DNA from 4 places in the Variovorax sp. dw_954 genome. Region 2 is predicted to be linked to each of the others. Evidence: predicted binding sites of a transcription regulator. Region 2 holds the regulator's gene; each other region holds the start of a gene.
The links. Region 2 encodes sigma-54, which starts transcription at its own class of promoters, with help from an activator protein. Its sites were predicted from a motif close to TGGCANGNAANCTGCTTT; they were not measured.

Region 1 (4,887 bases), on a different contig from region 2:
TCTACACGCTGATCCATCGGTTGGGGTTGTTCCGGCTCGGCATGTTCTTCCTGCTGCAACCGCTGTTCGACGACGCGCTGGGCCCGTTGCGCGCCGACGGATGGGGCTCGCTCCACCTGGACGACCTCTGGCCGGGCGTCACCGACGTGCCCTGGGTCGCCTTCGCGATCTACCTGGTCGTGCTCGATTTCGTCGAGTACCTCATCCACCGCGGGCAGCACCGCTTCAACTGGTGGTGGGGCCTGCATTCGCTGCACCATTCGCAGCGACAGATGACGATGTGGAGCGACAACCGCAACCATCTGCTCGACGACGTCATCCACGACACGATCATCGTGGTGGTGGCGCAGCTCATCGGCGTGGCGCCGGGGCAGTTCATCGCCATCGTCGCCTTCACGCAGCTCAGCGAGAGCCTGCAGCATGCCAACTTGCGCCTGTCCTTCGGCGCGATCGGCGAGCGGCTCTGGATCAGCCCGCGTTTTCACCGAGTGCACCACAGCATCGGCATCGGCCACGAGTCGAACGGCCCCACCACGCTGGGTGGCCACAACTTCGGCGTGCTGCTGCCCTGGTGGGACATGCTGTTTCGCACCGTGGACTTCGAACATCGCTATGACCCCACCGGCATCCGCGACCAGGTCGAGCCCGATGCATCGGGCCGCGTGCGCGACTACGGACGCGGCTTCTGGGCGCAGCAATGGACGGGCTTGCGGCGCATGGTCGGTCGTGAGCGGTAGCGTATCCTCGCAGCCGATGCGTATTCTTCTCGATTCCTTCTGGCGCGCAGCTGCTTATTGCCTGCGCCCGCGCGTGATATTGCTGTCGTTCTTGCCGTTGGTGTTGATGGTGGCGCTGGCGGCCTGTCTCGGCTATTTTTTCTGGGAGCCGGCCGTCGTCTGGACGCGTGCAACGCTGGATTCCTGGCCGCTGCTGGCGAATTTCTGGGGCTGGATCGGGCGCCTCTTCACCGGTGACATCTCGGGCATGCTGGCGCAATTGGTGGTGGTGCTGGCGGCAACGCCGGCCATCGTGCTGGTCTCGCTGCTGATCGTGTCGGGCCTCATGGCGCCGGCGCTGACACGGCTCGTGGCCACGAGGCGCTTCCCGATGCTGGAACACAAGAAGGGGCCTCCGCTCATCTGGAGCGTGATCCGGGCGTTGGGGCTCACGCTGCTGGCGCTGATTGCCCTGGTGGTGTCGATGCCGCTGTGGCTGGTGCCGCCGCTGGTGCTGGTCCTGCCGCCGCTGATCTGGGGCTGGCTCACCTACCGCGTGATGAGCTTCGATGCGCTGGCCGAGCATGCCAATGCCGAGGAGCGTACGACGCTGTTGCGCACCCACCGCCTGCCGTTGCTGGGCATCGGCGTGCTGTGCGGCTATCTGGGCGCTGCGCCCAGCATCGTCTGGGCGTCCGGCCTTCTGTTTGCCGCCGGCTTCTTCGTGCTGGCGCCGATCGCGATCTGGATCTACACGCTGGTGTTCGCGTTCTCGGCGCTGTGGTTCGCGCACTACTGCCTCGACGCCCTGGCGCAACTGCGTGCGCAACGCACCGTGCCCAATGCCAACGGCAACCGCCCGGCCCTGCCGCACGATGGGGACAGGGCCATCCAGACTCAATGGGGAGCACCATGAAAAGCGAAACGAGCGGCGCGGGGCCGCGGTCCTTTGGCCTGATCGTCGTCGGCGACGAAATCCTCTCGGGCAAGCGCCTCGACAAGCACATGCCCAAGGTCATCGAACTGCTGACGGCGCGCGGCCTGCAGCTCGATTGGGCGGAGTACGTCGGCGACACGCCGCAGCGCATCACCGCGGTGCTCAAGCGCGCCTTCGCGTCCGGCGACATCGTCTTTTCCACCGGTGGCATCGGCGCCACGCCCGACGATCACACGCGCCAGTGCGCCGCGGCCGCGCTCGGCCGGCCGCTCGCCTTGCATCCGGAGGCCGAGGCCCTCATCCGCGAGCGAATGCGCGACACCGCGGCCGAGCAAGGCATCACCTACGAACCCGACCGCCCCGATAACGTGCATCGGCTCAACATGGGCGTGTTCCCGCAAGGCGCGACGATCATCCGCAACCCGTACAACAAGATTCCGGGCTTCAGCGTGGCCGACGTGCACTTCGTGCCCGGCTTTCCGGTGATGGCCTGGCCGATGATCGAATCGGTCCTCGATGCGCGCTATGCCGACCTGTTCGCACGAGGGCGCAGCGCGGAGAAATCCGTGATCGTCTATGGTGCGATGGAGGCCACCCTCACGCCCCTGATGGAAGCCGTCGAGCGCACGCATCCGGGCGTGAAGGTGTTCAGCCTGCCGAGCGTCGACCACCCCGAGCACGGCCGCCATATCGAACTGGGCGTGAAGGGCCATGCCGAGGGCTTGGCCGCGGCGTACCAACAGCTCATCGAGGGCCTGCACTGTTTTAATGCACGCCTCGGCCCCGAAATGGTGCGTTGAAAGTGTGCGCACCAAAAGAGGAGAATATGCCTCCCATCAGGGCCAAACGGCGTATTCGAAGCCCCTGTCGCACGCGCTGACAATGGCACAGAAACTGCATTCCCCACCCCTGAATTTCTAACCACCCCATCGCAAGGAGAATTTGATGGCAAAGACCGTCGCCGACGTACTCAAACTCGTGAAGGAAAACGAGGTCAAGTTCGTCGATTTCCGTTTCACCGACACCCGTGGCAAGGAACAGCACGTGACCGTGCCCGTCTCGGCTTTCGACGAAGGCAAGTTCACCGACGGCCACGCCTTCGACGGCTCCTCGATCGCCGGCTGGAAGGGCATCGAAGCATCGGACATGCAACTCATGCCCGACCCGAACACCGCCAATATCGACCCCTTCTTCGAAGAAACGACGCTGATCCTGACCTGCGACGTGATCGACCCGTCGGACGGCAAGCCCTACGAGCGCGACCCGCGTTCGCTGGCCAAGCGTGCCGAGGCCTACATGAAGGCTTCTGGCCTGGGCGACACGGCTTTCTTCGGTCCGGAACCGGAATTCTTCGTGTTCGACGGCGTGCGCTGGAAGAACGACATGTCGGGCTGCTTCGTGAAGATCGATTCCGAAGAAGCTTCGTGGAATACCGACAAGGAATACGAGCACGGCAACACCGGCCACCGTCCCGCGACCAAGGGCGGCTACTTCCCGGTGCCCCCGGTCGACAGCTTCCAGGACATGCGCTCGGAAATGTGCCTGGTGCTCGAATCGCTCGGCATCCCGGTCGAAGTGCATCACCATGAAGTGGCCAACGCCGGCCAGATGGAACTGGGCACCAAGTTCAGCACGCTGATCCAGCGCGCCGACTGGGTCCAGCTGCAGAAGTACGTGATCCACAACGTGGCCCACGCCTACGGCAAGACCGCGACCTTCATGCCGAAGCCGATCGTCGGCGACAACGGCTCGGGCATGCACGTGCACCAGTCGGTCTGGAAGGACGGCAAGAACCTGTTCGCGGGCGACGGCTACGCCGGCCTCAGCGAATTCGCGCTGCACTACATCGGCGGCATCATCAAGCACGCTCGTGCCCTGAACGCCATCACGAACCCCGGCACCAACAGCTACAAGCGCCTCGTGCCCGGCTACGAAGCCCCGGTGAAGCTGGCCTACTCGGCCAAGAACCGCTCGGCCTCGATCCGCATTCCGTTCGTGGCCAACCCGAAGGGACGCCGCGTCGAGGCGCGCTTCCCCGATCCGCTGATGAACCCGTACCTTGGTTTTGCCGCGCTGCTGATGGCCGGCCTCGACGGCGTCGAGAACAAGATCGATCCGGGCGAAGCCGCGAGCAAGGACCTGTACCACCTGCCGCCGGAAGAAGACGCGCTGATCCCGACCGTCTGCCACAGCCTGGACCAGGCGCTGGAATACCTGGACAAGGACCGCGCGTTCCTGACCAAGGGCGGCGTTTTCACCGATGCGTACATCGATGCCTACATCGACCTCAAGATGCAGGAAGTCACGCGTTTCCGCATGGCGACGCATCCGGTCGAGTTCGACATGTACTATTCCCTCTGAGCGAACAACTTCTTCAGTGACAAAAGGGCGGCTTTGGCCGCCCTTTTTCGTTGACGGGGAACATGCGAATGCCAAGCACATCCAATTGCAACGAAAATGTTTCCCAGTCGCGCCATTTCCACATGACCATGAAACCTGCATCGATCCTGTTACTGCCCCTGGTCCTCCTGGCCGCTTTGCCGGCGCTTGCCCAGGAGCGCGTCTACCGCTGCGGCAACGAGTACACGAACAACGCGACCGAGGCGCAGAAGCGCGGTTGCAAGGTCATGGAGGGCGGCAATGTCACGGTAGTGCAGGGCGCGCGGCCGGCGGCAGCGGCGTCGTCCAGCGCCGGGGCGGTGAAGTCGCCGCCGGGCAGCCCGCGCGTCGAAACCGCGGACCAGCGCGCGCGCGATGGCGAGGCGCGCACGGTGCTCCAGACCGAGCTGAAGAAGGCCGAGGCGCGCCAGGTCGAACTGCTCAAGGATTACAACAACGGCGAGCCCGAGAAGCAGGGCAGCGAGGCCCGCAACTACCAGAAATACCTGGATCGCGTGGCGGAAATGAAGGCCAACATCGCCCGCAACGAAAGTGACATCGCCGGCATCCGCCGCGAGCTCGGCCGCTTGCCGCCGCCGGCCAATCCGTGATCGCCATGGCCTTCGGCAAGGCCGCGGCTACCACCAAGCGTTTCCAGTCCTTCGATCTGCTCGCCACGATGATTGCCGTGGTGAAGCCGGATGGCTCGGTCCTGTTCGCCAATGCAGCCCTGGAAGATGCGTTGGGCACCTCGCGGCGTACGCTCGAGGGCTCGCAGTTCGGCGCCTGCTTTCATGAACCCGCGGTGCTGCGCACCGCCATCGACGGCGCCTGCACCCATGAATTCGCCACCCT
Region 2 (4,887 bases):
TCGCTTTCCGGCGCGTGCCGGTGGCCTTCGTCGGCAACGACGTCGAAAGCAAGCAGCGCATGTACTACGCGCTGGAGGCGATGGGCAAGGTCGACGACATGCAGATGAAGATCTTCGACGCCATCCACCGCCAACGCCAGCCGGTCATGGGCGACGACGCGATCCTGGCCTGGGTGGCCAAGCAGCCGGAACTCGACGCCAAGAAATTCGGCGAGATGTTCAAGTCCTTCTCGGTCGCCGGCAAGGCCAAGCGCGCCACGCAACTGCAGAACGACTACCAGGTCACCGGCGTTCCGGCGTTCGGCGTGGCCGGTCGCTGGTACGTGGACGGCGAACTGGCCCGCAGCATGGAGCGTGCGTTGCAGATTACCGACTACTTGGTCGTCGAAGCGCGCAAGGGTTGAGAAAAGTCAACTGGCAGTAAATATCGACCTCCGACACTGGGCCTTTCGTCAAGGCCGCGTCAGCCTGCCGCATACAATGGGCGCAGCAAGTTTCGTGCCTTTATGACAACGCGCCCCATCCACCACTCCCAGCTTCCATCCCTACGCAAGGCAACCCTGAGTCTGCTCGCAGTGGCGGCCGTGGCGGGTGCGCCGCTTGCGCACGCTGAAAAGGCCGACCGCGCCAAGCCGATGAACATCGAGTCGGACGCCATGCGCTACGACGACCTGAAGCAGACCAGCGTGTTCACCGGCACGGTGGTCGTCACCAAGGGCACGATCATCATCCGCGGCGCGCGCATCGACGTGCGGCAGGACCCGGAGGGCTACCAGTACGGCGTGGTCACCGCCGCGCCCGGCAAGCTGGCCTACTACAAGCAGAAGCGCGATGCACCCGGCGGCGACGAGTGGATCGAAGGCGAGTCCGACCGCATCGAGTACGACAGCCGCGCCGACAACGTCAAGTTCATCGGCCATGCCGTGATGCGCCGCCTGATCGGCAGCAAGGTCAACGACGAAAGCAGCGGCCCGCTGATCGTCTACGACCAGAGCAACGACACCTTCACCGTCAACGGCTCGACCGTGCCGCCGGACGCCGCCGTGTCGTCCGGCACGCAGGGCGCGCGCGTGCGTGCCGTGCTCACGCCGCGCCCGCCGGTCAATGCATTGCCGGGCAGTCCCCGGGCTGGTTCCGCGCCTCCGGCGCCAGCGCCGGCCCCGGGCGCCGGCCTGCGCTCCACCACCACGCTCGGTGGGGAAGCGCCCCCGTGATGCGCAACGACAACGCCCTGATCGACACAGGCGGCGAGCCCTTGCTCGGGTCGGGTGGGGGCGCCGTCACGGCGGTCCCCGGCAACGGCAGCCGCCTCGACGCGCGCGGCCTGCAGAAGTCCTACGGCAGCCGCATGGTGGTCAAGGACGTGTCGCTCGGCGTGCAGAAGGGCGAAGTGGTCGGCTTGCTGGGCCCCAACGGCGCCGGCAAGACCACGTCCTTCTACATGATCGTCGGGCTGGTCCGGGCCGATGCCGGCGACATCACCATCGACGGCGAGCCGATCGCGCACATGCCGATCCACCGCCGCGCGCGCATGGGCCTGAGCTACCTGCCGCAGGAAGCTTCGATCTTCCGCAAGCTCACGGTCGAGCAGAACGTGCGCGCCGTGCTGGAGCTGCAATTCGAGACCAATGCCAACGGCAAGCGGGTGCCGCTCGGCAAGGCGCGCATCGAGGAGCGCCTGACCGAGCTCCTGAGCGACCTGCGCGTCGAACATCTGCGCGATTCCCCGGCACTGTCACTGTCGGGCGGCGAGCGCAGGCGCGTGGAAATCGCGCGGGCGCTGGCCACGCAGCCGCGCTTCATCCTGCTGGACGAGCCCTTCGCGGGGATCGACCCGATCGCCGTGATCGAGATCCAGCGGATCATCAGCTTCCTGAAGGGGCGCGGCATCGGCGTGCTCATCACGGATCACAACGTGCGGGAGACGCTGGGCATCTGCGATCACGCTTTCATCATCAGCGACGGGCAAGTGCTGGCACAAGGCACGCCTTCGGAGATCGTCGACAACGCGGAGGTACGCAGGGTGTACCTCGGCGAGCATTTCAGAATGTAGGGGCCTTCGGCATGAAGCAAGGCCTGTCGCTGCGCGTATCGCAGCACCTGGCACTGACGCCCCAATTGCAGCAGTCGATCCGGCTGCTGCAACTGTCGACGCTGGAACTGAGCCAGGAAGTCGAGCAGATGCTCGACGACAACCCGTTCCTCGAACGCACCGCGGAGGAGGCTGTGCGCGAGGAGTTCGGCCTCGAAGCCGCCGACGCGCCGCCGCCGCGTGACGACGACTTCGCCACCCCACCGATCGCCAACGGCGCGGACGGCCCTGCCTCCGCCACCGCGTCGAGCGAGGCGGATTCCGCCACCGCCGATGCGACCGCGGACGGCGTCTCCGACAGCGAGCCCGACTGGGGCGGCGACGGCACTGTCGACATGGTGCCCGACGACAGCGAATGGGGCGGCGACGCCCCCGCGCGCGCCAACAACCTGGGCGGCGACGAGCGCGCCGACGCCACCGAGCTGGCGCGCAGCCAGGAGTCGCTGCAGGCCTTCCTGCACCGCCAGGCCCTGGGCCTGCGCCTCGACGAGACCGACCGCGCCGCGCTGAGTTTCCTGATCGAGTCGCTCAACGACGACGGCTACCTGGAGGACTCGCTGCCTGCGCTGGCCTCGGGCCTGGCCGGCAACGACAACGACGAGTTCGACGAACTGGTGCATCGCTTCCAGATGGCGCTGGGCCTGCTGCAGAGCCTGGAGCCGGTCGGCGTGGGTGCGCGCGACCTGGGCGAATGCCTGGCGATCCAGTTGCGCGCGCTGGCGCGTGCCGATGAAGCCGAGGACGAGGAGCAGGTGCGCAAGGTCGCCATCGCCATCTGCAAATTGCCGATGGACCTGCTGGCCCGCCGCGACTTCAAGCGCCTGGCCACGCTCACCAAGAGCAACGAGGAACTGGTGCGCGCGGCGATGCAGCTCATCGCGCGGCTGGAGCCCAAGCCGGGCCGCCGCTTCGTCGACGTGGAGCGCAACGTGGTCGTGCCCGACGTGATCGTCACGCGCACCGGTCGCGGCGCCACGCTCAGGTTCCGCGTCATGCTCAACCCCGACGTCATGCCGCGCCTGCGCGTGCACGACATCTACGCCGGTGCGCTGAAGGCGCACAAGGGCGAGGGCAGCCAGGCGCTGTCGCAGCGGCTGCAGGAGGCACGCTGGTTCATCAAGAACATACAGCAGCGATTCGACACGATCCTGCGCGTAAGCAACGCCATCGTCGAGCGGCAGAAGAACTTCTTCGTGCACGGCGAACTGGCAATGCGGCCACTGGTGTTGCGCGAGATTGCCGACGAACTCGGGCTGCACGAGTCGACGATCAGCCGCGTGACGACCGCGAAGTACATGTCGACGCCCTACGGCACGGTGGAACTCAAGTACTTCTTCGGGTCGGCGCTGGGTACGGAGACCGGCGGGAATGCGTCCAGCACGGCGGTGCGGGCGCTGATCAAGCAGTTCGTGACGAGCGAGAACATCAAGAAGCCGCTGTCGGACAGCCAGATCTCGGACATGCTCAAGGAGCAGGGGATCGAGTGCGCGCGGCGGACGGTGGCGAAGTACCGCGAAGCACTGCGGATCGCGCCGGCGAATTTACGCAAGGCTTTGTAGTGCGTCCCAGCGTTGCAGTGCAATGTTGCAACCGCTTAGGCCTCCGCAAAAGTCGCTAACTTTCGTCAAGTTGTGGCTTGGTTGCGTTTGCAGCTTTCATGTCGCTCACAGGGGATGCGCGGGCCGGCACGCGCTGTGCCGCTACAATACATTTAGACATAATTGTTAGCGACCGCTATAACTCGGTAGTCACTGCGCGGATGGGCGCTACGCCTCCAACCACACGCAATCTTGTCCCGGCGGCCCGGACTTGTTTCAAGTCGCCCATAGGAACTCCGCGAACTGGTCCAAGACCCAGTTCGGTGAGTGCCTGAAAACCCATCGCTTGCTTCGGCGTGCTGCCTATTGCCGCAGGTCGATTTGATTTCGCATCCATGAACATCACCATCATCGGCACCGGCTATGTCGGGCTCGTCACTGGCGTCTGCCTGGCCGACCTCGGCAACCACGTTTTCTGCCTCGACCTCGACCCGGTCAAGATCCAGACGCTCAACAGCGGCGGCATCCCCATCTACGAGGCCGGCCTGGCCGACCTCGTGCACTCGAACGTGGCCGCCAAACGCCTGACCTTCTCGACCGACGTCGAGGCGGCCGTGGCGCATGGCGACGTGCAGTTCATCGCGGTCGGCACGCCGCCCGACGAAGATGGCAGCGCCGACCTGAAATATGTGCTGGCCGCGGCGCGCAGCATCGGGCGCAGCATGAACGCCTTCAAGGTCATTGTCGACAAGTCGACCGTGCCCGTGGGCACCGCGGAGAAAGTCGGCGCGGCCATCCGCGACGAACTTACGAAGCGCGGCATGGCCGACCAGCGCTTTGCCGTCGTCAGCAACCCTGAGTTCCTGAAGGAAGGCGCGGCCGTCGAGGATTTCATGCGCCCCGACCGCATCGTGCTGGGCGTGGATGACAACGACGATGGCCGAGACGCGCTCGCCGCCATGCGCAAGCTGTACGCGCCCTTCAACCGCAACCACGAGCGCATGCGCGTGATGAACGTGAAGTCCGCCGAGTTCACCAAGTACGCGGCCAACGCGATGCTGGCCACGCGCATCAGCTTCATGAACGAGCTGGCCAACCTGGCCGACAAGGTGGGCGCCGACATCGAGATGGTGCGCCAGGGCATCGGCTCCGACCCGCGCATCGGCTACAGCTTCCTGTACGCGGGCACCGGTTACGGCGGCAGTTGCTTTCCGAAGGACGTGCAGGCGCTGATGCGCTCCGCGGGTGAATACGGGC
Region 3 (4,887 bases), on a different contig from region 2:
GATACATGAACTGGCTTCGCCGGGCAGCGTCGACGGCATCGTGACCATCGCGCCCTATCTCGGACGCCGGCCGCTGGGCGCCGACATTGCCCGGGCCGGCGGCCTGCGCTCCTGGCGCCCGCTGGAAGGGCCGCCGTCGGATTCGGAGGCCGACCGTCTGTTGTGGCCATGGCTGCAGCAATACGCCTTCCCGACGCCATCCAGGCGCCTGCCGCCGCTCTACCTGGGTTTCGGGACCAGCGACCGCTTCGCGTGCAACCACAAGGTGCTGGCCGAGGTGCTGCCCGAAGGCCATGTGTTCACGACCGAGGGCGGCCACGACTGGCCGCAATGGGCTCGGCTCTGGCGCGACATGCTCCAGGTCCTGCCGCTGCCGATACTGCGCCCGGTGTCCGCGCAGCGGGATCTGCAAGCTCTCGCTACGCAGCCTGCAACGAATCCAGTGGCCATCGGGGCTTGACGTCGAAGGCATAGCGCGGGGTGGCCGCGGCCATGCCGGCTTGCAGGCGCATGGCCGCGGCCATCGCGATCATGGCGCCGTTGTCGGTGCACAGATGAAGCTCGGGGTAGTGCACACGCACGCCGCGCCTGGCGCAGGCCGCGTCGAGTTGCCGGCGCAGGTCGTGGTTGGCGCCGACGCCGCCGGCCACGACCAGCCGCTTCATGCCGGTGGCCTCCAGCGCCGCCATGCTTTTCTTGAGCAGCACTTCGACGATGGCCGCCTGGGTCGATGCGGCCAGGTCGGCCTTGCGGGCCTCGAGTTCGCCACCGAGTTTCTTCGCCTGCGTCATCACCGCGGTCTTGAGGCCGGCGAAGGAAAAGTCGAGGTCTCCGCTGTGCAGCAAGGGACGCGGCAGCTTGAACGCCGCGGCATCGCCCTGCTCCGCCAGCTTGGCCAGCCACGGGCCGCCGGGATACGGCAGGCCCATGAGCTTGGCGCTCTTGTCGAAGGCTTCGCCGGCGGCATCGTCGATGGTCTCGCCGAGGATCTCGTAGTGGCCCACGCCGTCGACGCGCATCAACTGGGTATGGCCGCCCGACACCAGCAACGCGACGAAGGGAAACTCCGGCGGGTCGGCACTCAGGAAAGGCGACAGCAGGTGGCCTTCGAGGTGATGCACGCCGAGCACCGGCTTGCCGAGCGCCGCGCCCAACGCGCATGCCACGCCGGCGCCCACCAGCAGCGCGCCGGCCAGGCCCGGCCCTCGCGTGTAGGCCACCACATCCACGTCGGCCAGTTGGCGCCCGGCCTCCGCGAACACGGTCTGCGCGAGCGGCAGCACACGGCGGATGTGGTCGCGGCTTGCCAGTTCCGGCACCACGCCGCCATAGGCCTGGTGCATGGCGATCTGGCTGTGCAGCGCGTGGGCGCGCAGCAGCGGTGTGGCGCTGCCTTGCGCTTCCACGAGCGCGACGCCGGTTTCGTCGCAAGACGATTCGATTCCGAGTACAAGCATCCGGGGAGTGTAGGAGCCGCACGGCTTGGGGGCACGGATGTTGCTGCATGACCTTCCACGATGAAATCAGGACTGAGCTTTCTTGTCGCAGCCCGGCGCTGCGAAATCGACGAACTGGACCAGCTCGCGCGCACCAGTGAACTGGTCGGGACGATCGGCCGTCTGGTGCATGCGCTGCAGCGCGAGCGCGGGTTGTCGAACGTGCTGCTGGCCTCGCAGGGCAAGCGTTTTGCCGCGCAACGCAGCGTGCAGGTCGGCGAATCCATTCGGCTGGAGCAGGAGGTGCGTGCCGGCTTCGACAGGTTGCATGCGGAAGCACGCCGCCTGGGCAGCGGCACGCGCCTGTTCAGCCGCATCGCCTGGGTGCTGCCGGGGCTGGATGCCCTGCCCGTTCTGCGGCGGCGCATCGGCGCGCTGGAGATCGGCGTGGCCGACGCGGCGGCGGCCTTTGCCAAGCTGATCACCGGACTGCTGGCGGTGGTGTTCGAGGCGGCCGATGGCGCGACCGACCCGGAAATTTCGCGACTGCTCGCCGCCATGTTCAATTTCATGCAGGGCAAGGAATTCGCGGGCCAGGAGCGTGCCTGTGGAGCGGCCGCGTTTGCCGCGGGCCAGGATGACGGCACCCGCCAGCAGCGATGGCTGCAACTCATTGCGGCGCAGGAGCGCTGCTTCCATGTGTTCACCGAGTTTGCCGGGCCTGTGCTGGCGAGGTTGTGGCGCGACAGCCAACCCGCGGAGGAAACCGCCGAGCTGGAACGGCTGCGCCGCGCGGCCATCACGACCGCACCCGGCGAGCCGCTCGACGCCGAACTCAGCACGGTCTGGTTCGATTGCTGCTCGCTTCGCATCGACGCAATGAAGGCGATCGAGGAACGGCTGGCGAGCGACCTGCGCGCGCTGTGCGACCGCAAGATCGCCGAGGCCCGGGCCGAGGCCGATGCCAACGAGGCCTTGCTGGACCAGGTGACCGGCGCGCAGGAGACCGGCGTGCCGACGGCCTTCTTCGACGACATCGCGCCCCAGCCGCCCACGGTCAAGGCCTATGGACACCAGCTCGAGCGCTCGGTGCTGGACATGCTGCAGGAGCAGTCGCAGCGCCTGCAGGCCATGAGCGACGAACTGGAAGCCGTGCGCGCCGGCCTCAACGAGCGCAAGCTGGTGGAGCGGGCCAAGGGCCTGTTGATGGCCCACAAGCGCATGACGGAAGAGGAGGCGCACAAGATGCTGCGCCAGACCGCGATGAACCAGAACCGGCGGCTGGTCGATGTGGCCGAGTCGGTGCTTTCGATGGCCGACTTCCTGCCCTCCGGAAACTAATTGGTGCGCTGCACAAATCGGGTGCCTCCGGGTCGATCTCATTCAAATCGCGCGGAGATGCTTGTTGAGTAACAGTTCATTGCTATCATTTTGATAGCAATAAGCAACTCGGAAGCGCTGGCACGCCGCTTGCAACCACTTCAGCCATAGACCAAAGACGGTCTTCAGGCAGGTGGCATCCAACGAAGGGTGTCGCCCACCAACAGGACAAAGGCGTCCTTGCCCGCATGCACTCGTATTCATTTCGAGCAGCAGATGCGCGGCAAGGACGCCTTTTTTGTTTTTCGTTTGTTGTTTTGACCGGAGTTCGCCCCATGACCGATGCGCTGAAATTCAAATTGAGCCGACGCACCGCACTGAAAGCCGCCGCCGCAGGCGCGGTCGCTATCGCCCCCGCGTTGCGCGCCACCGTCTGGGCGCAAGGCTCCGACAAGCCCGAGAAGCCCGAGGTGAAGATCGGCTTCATACCGCTGACCGATTGCGCCAGCGTGGTGATGGCCTCGGTGCTGGGCCTCGACAAGAAGCACGGCGTGAAGCTCACGCTGAGCAAGGAGGCCAGTTGGGCCGGCGTGCGCGACAAGCTCGTCAACGGCGAGCTCGACATGGCGCACGTGCTCTACGGCCTGGTCTACGGCGTGCACGTCGGCGCTGGCGGCGCGAAGAAGGACATGGCCGTGCTGATGGGCCTGAACCGCAACGGCCAGGCGATCACGCTGTCGAAGGCGCTGGCCGACAAGGGCGCGGTCGACGGCCCGTCGCTGGCCAAACTGATGGCCAAGGAGAAGCGCGAATACACCTTCGCCGGCACCTTCCCCACCAGCACGCACACGATGTGGCTCAACTATTGGCTGTCGGCCTCGGGCATCAGCCCGATCAGCGATGCCAAGGTCATCGTGGTGCCCCCGCCGCAGATGGTGGCCAACATGCGCGTGGGCAACATGGACGGGTTCTGCGTCGGCGAGCCGTGGGGCCAGCGGGCCATCATCGACAAGATCGGCGTGACCGCGATCACCACGCAGGACATCTGGAAGGACCACCCGGAGAAGGTGCTCGGCACGCGCGCCGAGTTCGTCAAGGCCAATCCGAACACCTGCCGCGCCGTGATGATGGCCGTGATGGAGGCCGGCAAGTGGATCGATGCCAACCTGCAGAACAAGACAAAGATGGCCGAGACGGTGGCCGAGAAGTCGTACATCAACACCAGCGCCGACGCGATCAACCAGCGCATCCTGGGCCGCTACGACAACGGCATGGGCAAGACCTGGGACGACCCCAACCACATGAAGTTCTTCGACGACGGCCAGGTCAACTTCCCTTACCTGTCCGACGGCATGTGGTTCCTCACGCAGCACAAGCGCTGGGGCATCCTGAAGGAGCACCCGGACTACCTCGCGGTCGCGAAGCAGATCAACCAGATCGACCTCTACAAGGACGTCGCCAGCGCGATGAAGGTCAGCGTGCCGAAGGACCCGATGCGCACCAGCAAGCTCTTCGACGGCGTGGTGTGGGACGGCAAGGACCCGAAGAAGTACGCCGATTCGTTCAAGGTCCAGGCCTGAGGAGCACGACATGGTCAGCGCTGTTTTTCACTCCCCGCTCGATGCGTCCATTCCTCTCCCTCTCCCGCGTGCGGGAGAGGGTCGGGGTGAGGGTGTACCTCGTGTCCAGGCTGCCCCTCACCCCAGCCCTCTCCTCACGGGGGAGAGGGAGCAACGGCGCAAAGTCCTAGACCTGCGATGGCTCTGGATGCGCGTGTTGCCGCCGCTCGCGGGCTTCGGCCTGCTGCTGCTGATCTGGGAACTGGTGGCACTCCGGAGCACCAATGGCTTTCCCTCGCCGCTGGAGACCTGGAAGCAGGCGCTCGATGTCTTCAGCGATCCGTTCTACAGCAAGGGGCCGAACGACCAAGGCGTCGGCTGGAACGTGCTCTCGTCGCTGCAGCGTGTCGCCTTGGGCTTCGGGCTCGCGGCCGCGGTCGGCATTCCGGCGGGCTTTGCGATCGGGCGCTTCGAGTTCCTGGCGCGCATGTTCAATCCGCTGATCAGCCTGCTGCGGCCCGTGTCGCCGCTGGCCTGGTTGCCGATCGGCCTGCTCGTTTTCAAGGGCGCCA
Region 4 (4,887 bases), on a different contig from region 2:
GCGACAACTGCGCTCGTACACGCGATGAATCCAAATTTTACTTCTGTAGGGCGCTTTGCAAAGATCACCAATACGACAAGAAGAACCTCTCCAGCCATAAGCAGTACTAGCGTTATAGTAGGCGCCTGGAGTATTCTGGGAATTATTCTTGCCAGAAATACAGAAAATGCCGCAACGACAATTGCCTTCGCACCCCAGTAGGCAAGATTGTCAAGCCAGACTTTTTGTTTTGAGTCTTCCAGAAGGTCACTCTTCATGGCATTGATTTCATGTGCAGATGCTGCTGCAAACGTTTATTCTCTTTCCGCCATACGACACTGTCCATGAAATAGTGGTGAATATTAATAAATATCGTTACACAAGCAATCGCAACGAATGTGCCCCCGGCCTCCCATGGCAGCCCGCCTCCGCCTAAATAGTCGATGATGCCTGGTGCGAACCAAAATACGATCGAAGCATAAAAAATGGTAGCGCCGAAAAAAGATATCAAGCCTAACCGCGTTTTACTTTCGTTTCCGTTTTTATTCTCGTTAATCTTGACACGCCACACTACCGCCATATATTGCAGCGAATGAAAAAACGGAATTACAAGGAGATAAGAGGGAATTGCCCAGGAAAACACTGTCCACAGATATAGTGTCACAGCGTATGCAAAAATCCCGCATACAGGAAGCTGGCCGCAAGTAAGACCCGAGTCTCGCCATTGCTTGAATGTTGAAATAACTTCGACTGAGCACCACAGAGTGGTGGCCCCCGCGGCGAGACAAGCAAGCCCAGTCACCCACCATGGCAAACTCACCTGCAACTGGAAAAACCCCCAGAAGTCGCTTCCGACCGCGCCATTATTTGCGATTGCCCAAGCCGCAGCCCAACACACATATGCATTGCCTAGCAGCGCCCGTCTTACAGAATGTGGCCAATAGCATTTCTTGACGGCCGCATACAACATTGCCATTCCGAATCCTTGCTTGACATAGTGCCAGCCGACCAAAAAACCAGTCAGGTTAATTGCGCCGGCGATGACTACGTTGCTTCCTTTTGCCCAAAAAAAGATAGCAATTGAAAGCAACGCAGCAAGTAGTCCTGGGACAAGGTAGGCCGCAATGCACCACATGCGCTTGTACGTGGTCGGCGCATCCGGCGCGTCAATACCCGCCTTCAAAGAATAGAACAATTGATACGAATGTATGAAATGGGGATGATTAACGATATTCGCAAGCACCCACATAACAAGCGCGAGCGTGGCGTACTGCGAGCTGGTTAAATCCACGATTCTCAGCCCTGCAAATGCGATCGCAGAGCCCCCGCCAAGCAACATCATGTCGGCGATAGGTCCGAAGAGATTTCCATGAGCGCCCGCACCATTCACGGCAGGTTGCGCGTCGAGGGCTGCGAGATGCATACCATATTTCAATTAAAAAAGGGCACTTGGTGCCCTTTTTTTAATGCCTTCGGTGTTAACCGGCGGCAGCAGGAGCGGCCACTGCTGAACGGCATTGCGATGGCACATACTTGTCCTTGTCGCCCAAGCACGTCCACACAATCGTGCCGGCCGCGTTTACAACGGGGGTCAGTGTCAAGGTGACGGTGCCGGCCTTTGCGGTTGTGACAATCGTAACGACGCCGCTGGTGTCGGCACACTTCACACTGGTGACATTTTCTGTGGCGGTCGTATTGTCAGTGAAGCCTTTGCACGCGCCTGCAGCAATAATGCCACCATTATTTGCTACGTTCTCACCCACTGTGGCTTTTAGAGACGAGGCAGCAATCATCGCCTCTGAAACTCGGCCGCGGACGGTGTAATCTTGGTATGCGGGCAATGCAACCGCAGCCAGAATACCGATGATCGCAACAACGATCATCAATTCGATAAGGGTAAAGCCGGCTTGTGCGCGGCGAGCAATGGAACGACGGTTCATCGACAAACTCCAGGTAGGTTGAGAGAGCCCGGGAAATTTCCCCAGAGCGGAGTTTCAACTGCAGCATCTGTGCCAATGGCAGCGTTCGCTTTGCAGAGCAACACGTTCGCGGATTTGTTCACATTCCGCCTACAACACCTGACATAACTTGCCGCTCCCATCGGCCCCCAAGTGACAATTTTTGTCAATTGACCCAAATGCGTCCTTCGGCTCAGCTCACAGCGTCAGCACCGCAGCCGCCTTCAACCACCGGATATCCCGCGCCTCCACCCCCTCCGCCTTCCACCCTTCGGCCAGCGCCCCGATCTGGCTCATGATCTCTTCCGTCTCGGCCGGCTTGGTGTGGGTGATGTAGATCGGGTAGTTCTTCCCGGCGCCGATCTGCGCCAACTCATGCGCCAGCGTCGCAGGCGACAGGTGCAGGCTGCGCCGCGCCAATGCCTGCTCGCGATTGCTGAACGCCGTTTCAATCACCAGCACGCCCACGTCAAGCTCGTTCACGCGACGCCAGAAGGGCTCGTTGCGTTCGGTGTCCCCACTGAAAACCCAATGGCTCGTCCCATTGGCGCAGCGCACCGCGTAGCCGCAGGCAGGCACGGTATGCACGGCCGGCAAGACCTCGATGTGCTTCGGCAGGCTGGTACCCAGTTGCAAGGTCTGCCCGATCGTCACGGGGTGAAAGGTGACGAAGGGCGATTCGGTACTGGGGATGCTGGCGAAGTCGGGCCAGATCACGTTGTTGAATACATGGGCGCGCAGCGCCTCGATGGTCGCGCGCAGCGCATGCACCCGTAGCGGCTTGGTGCGCAGGCTCGCCACGGTGTCGAGCATCAGGGGCAGGGAGGCAATGTGGTCGAGGTGCGAATGCGTCAGCACCACGTCGTCGATGCTCGCCATTTCCTCGAGGGAGAGGTCGCCCACACCGGTACCGGCGTCGACCAGGAGATCGTTGTCGATCAGGAACGAGGTCGTCCGGCAGTCCTTGGCAATGGCGCCTGAGCACCCCAACACTCGCACCTGCATATTGCAGCCGCCTCTTCTCTTGAACGCTACTTGGAATCGAACCGGGTTGCGCCGTCCCACTCCGGGTCAAAGGGCCGCAACTTCATTGAGGCTAAACGTTCCGCATACAACCGGTAAAGGACTTTTTTGGCATCCCCTGCCAACAGCGTGCCCAGCGCTGTCTGCGCTTCGTCGGGCTGCTGCGTTTGGTACGCCGCCAACATCCTGGCCCACAGGCGGAGTTGGCTGGCCTCTTCCGCGCCCAAGTCCGTCGCTCGGCCGACCGGGGCGTAGATGGTGACGGCCTGCTGCCGGCCCTTGACGCGCACGCGGTCCAGTTCCTGCCATGCGTAGGCGGGGGTCGACCGCATCGTGGCTTCGCTGGCCACGACGGTCGCGCCGTAGGTGGCACCGAGGCCTTCGAGGCGCGACGCCAGGTTCACCGCATCGCCGACCACGGTGTAGCTGCGCCGCACCGCGGAACCCATGTCGCCGACGCTCATCACGCCGGTGTTGATGCCGATGCCCACGCTGACTTGCGCCCGGCCGGCCTGGCGATTCTGTTCGCTGAGTTCACGGATCGCAGCGGCCATGTCGACGGCCGCCTGCACCGCCAGCCCCGCATGGTTCGGCGCGTCCACCGGCGCACCCCAGAAGGCCATGACGCAGTCGCCCATGTACTTGTCCACCGTGCCGCCGTACCGGCTGATGACCTGCGTGAGGCGGTTGAAGACAGTGTTGAGGAACTCCTGCAGTTCCTGCGGCGGGAGCTGCTCCGAAAGATTGGTGAATCCGCGCATGTCGCAGAACATCACGGTGAGTTCCTTGCTCTCCGCGCGCATGCTGTATTGCGCCGGGTGCTCGAGCATCTTCTCGACGAGCTGCGGCGGCACGTAGGTGCCGAACAGGTTGGCCAGCCCGCGCCGGCCGCGCTCTTCCACGAAGTAGCCCCAACCCATGTTGACCGCAAAGGCCGTGGCCATCATCAGCAGCGCCGATGCGATCGGCAGGACGAGCCCGGCTGACGCGAAAAGCCATGCGTTCAGCGCCACGACGGCCGCGAATGTGGCCAGGACAAGGCCCACCGCGCGAGACATCCGCAGCAAGGAAAGACCCACCGCGAGGATGAGCCCGGCAACAAGGACGACGACGATCTCGTAGCCCAGCGCATAGTCCGGCACGACGAGCAGGCGGCGGTCCATCAGGGCCGACAAGACATTGGCGTGCACTTCCACGCCCGGAAAGGTGGCGCTCGTTGGCGTGGCGCGCAGATCCTGCAACCCGGGCGCCGTGGTGCCCACAAGCACGATCTTGCCCCGGAGCTCAGCCGCCGCAAGCTCGCCCGCCAGCACCGCCATGGCCGGGACATACCGGAATGATCCCCCCAGCGCACCGCCGGGGCCGCGGTACGGGATCAGCATGCGTGCGCGCTGGTCGACCGGCACGCGCAATGCGTTCTGGCCGTTGCCGAGCACCAGCGCCTGCAGGGGTGGCCGGTCGGCGTCTTCGCGCAGCGGAAAGGATGCAAAGGTCGGCGTCACGGTCTGCATGCCCGACGCCAGCCGGAAGATCGCGAGGCCGAGCGATTCGTAGTACCCGGCCGGCGCCGCGCCGCCTTCATACCGGGCGATCAGGGGCGCGGCGCGCAGCAGGCCGTCGCTGGCCGATCCCAGGTCCGCATTGATGAAACCCGCGGTGCTGGCCGCATGCGCGAGCACGTCGATATTGCCGCCATAGCCATTCCATTCCGGCGCATAGGCGCCGTGCGGCGGAAAAGCGGTCAGGGCAAGCAGCGGTGGCGGCAGCGTTCCCTTGGAGAGCGGCTTCGCGCCTTGCGTGAAGTAGTACCCGAGCGCCACCGGGCGCCCCTGGATTGCGCGCGCGAAACTGCCGTCGTAGTCCAGCGACTCTTCGAGCCGCACCAGTTCCTTTGCCAGCGCCACGTCGTGCTGCAGCGGGCCGCGCG

Region 1: a site for sigma-54 is predicted at 2,537-2,554, ahead of glnA (type I glutamate--ammonia ligase). Genes of this name have one in related genera too.
Region 3: a site for sigma-54 is predicted at 2,896-2,913, ahead of HB681_RS03425 (CmpA/NrtA family ABC transporter substrate-binding protein). Genes of this name have one in related genera too.
Region 4: a site for sigma-54 is predicted at 1,977-1,994, ahead of HB681_RS38280 (pilin). Genes of this name have one in related genera too.

Annotation. Positions count from the first base shown of each region.
Region 1 is NZ_JAAVVD010000008.1:166,768-171,654, forward strand. It holds gene HB681_RS15080 (sterol desaturase family protein) at 1-737, shown strand, start outside; gene HB681_RS15085 (EI24 domain-containing protein) at 754-1,632, shown strand; gene HB681_RS15090 (molybdopterin-binding protein) at 1,629-2,453, shown strand; gene glnA (type I glutamate--ammonia ligase) at 2,599-4,014, shown strand; gene HB681_RS15100 (hypothetical protein) at 4,143-4,643, shown strand; gene glnL (nitrogen regulation protein NR(II)) at 4,649-4,887, shown strand, end outside.
Region 2 is NZ_JAAVVD010000010.1:48,940-53,826, reverse strand. It holds gene HB681_RS17015 (thiol:disulfide interchange protein DsbA/DsbL) at 1-404, shown strand, start outside; gene lptA (lipopolysaccharide transport periplasmic protein LptA) at 507-1,214, shown strand; gene lptB (LPS export ABC transporter ATP-binding protein) at 1,211-2,053, shown strand; gene HB681_RS17000 (RNA polymerase factor sigma-54) at 2,065-3,651, shown strand; gene HB681_RS16995 (UDP-glucose/GDP-mannose dehydrogenase family protein) at 4,026-4,887, shown strand, end outside.
Region 3 is NZ_JAAVVD010000002.1:68,414-73,300, reverse strand. It holds gene HB681_RS03440 (alpha/beta hydrolase) at 1-460, shown strand, start outside; gene tsaD (tRNA (adenosine(37)-N6)-threonylcarbamoyltransferase complex transferase subunit TsaD) at 420-1,457, opposite strand; gene HB681_RS03430 (nitrate regulatory protein) at 1,518-2,777, shown strand; gene HB681_RS03425 (CmpA/NrtA family ABC transporter substrate-binding protein) at 3,092-4,336, shown strand; gene ntrB (nitrate ABC transporter permease) at 4,347-4,887, shown strand, end outside.
Region 4 is NZ_JAAVVD010000016.1:51,791-56,677, forward strand. It holds gene HB681_RS23000 (isoprenylcysteine carboxylmethyltransferase family protein) at 1-257, opposite strand, end outside; gene HB681_RS23005 (hypothetical protein) at 254-1,402, opposite strand; gene HB681_RS38280 (pilin) at 1,458-1,919, opposite strand; gene HB681_RS23015 (3',5'-cyclic-nucleotide phosphodiesterase) at 2,136-2,942, opposite strand; gene HB681_RS23020 (adenylate/guanylate cyclase domain-containing protein) at 2,969-4,887, opposite strand, start outside.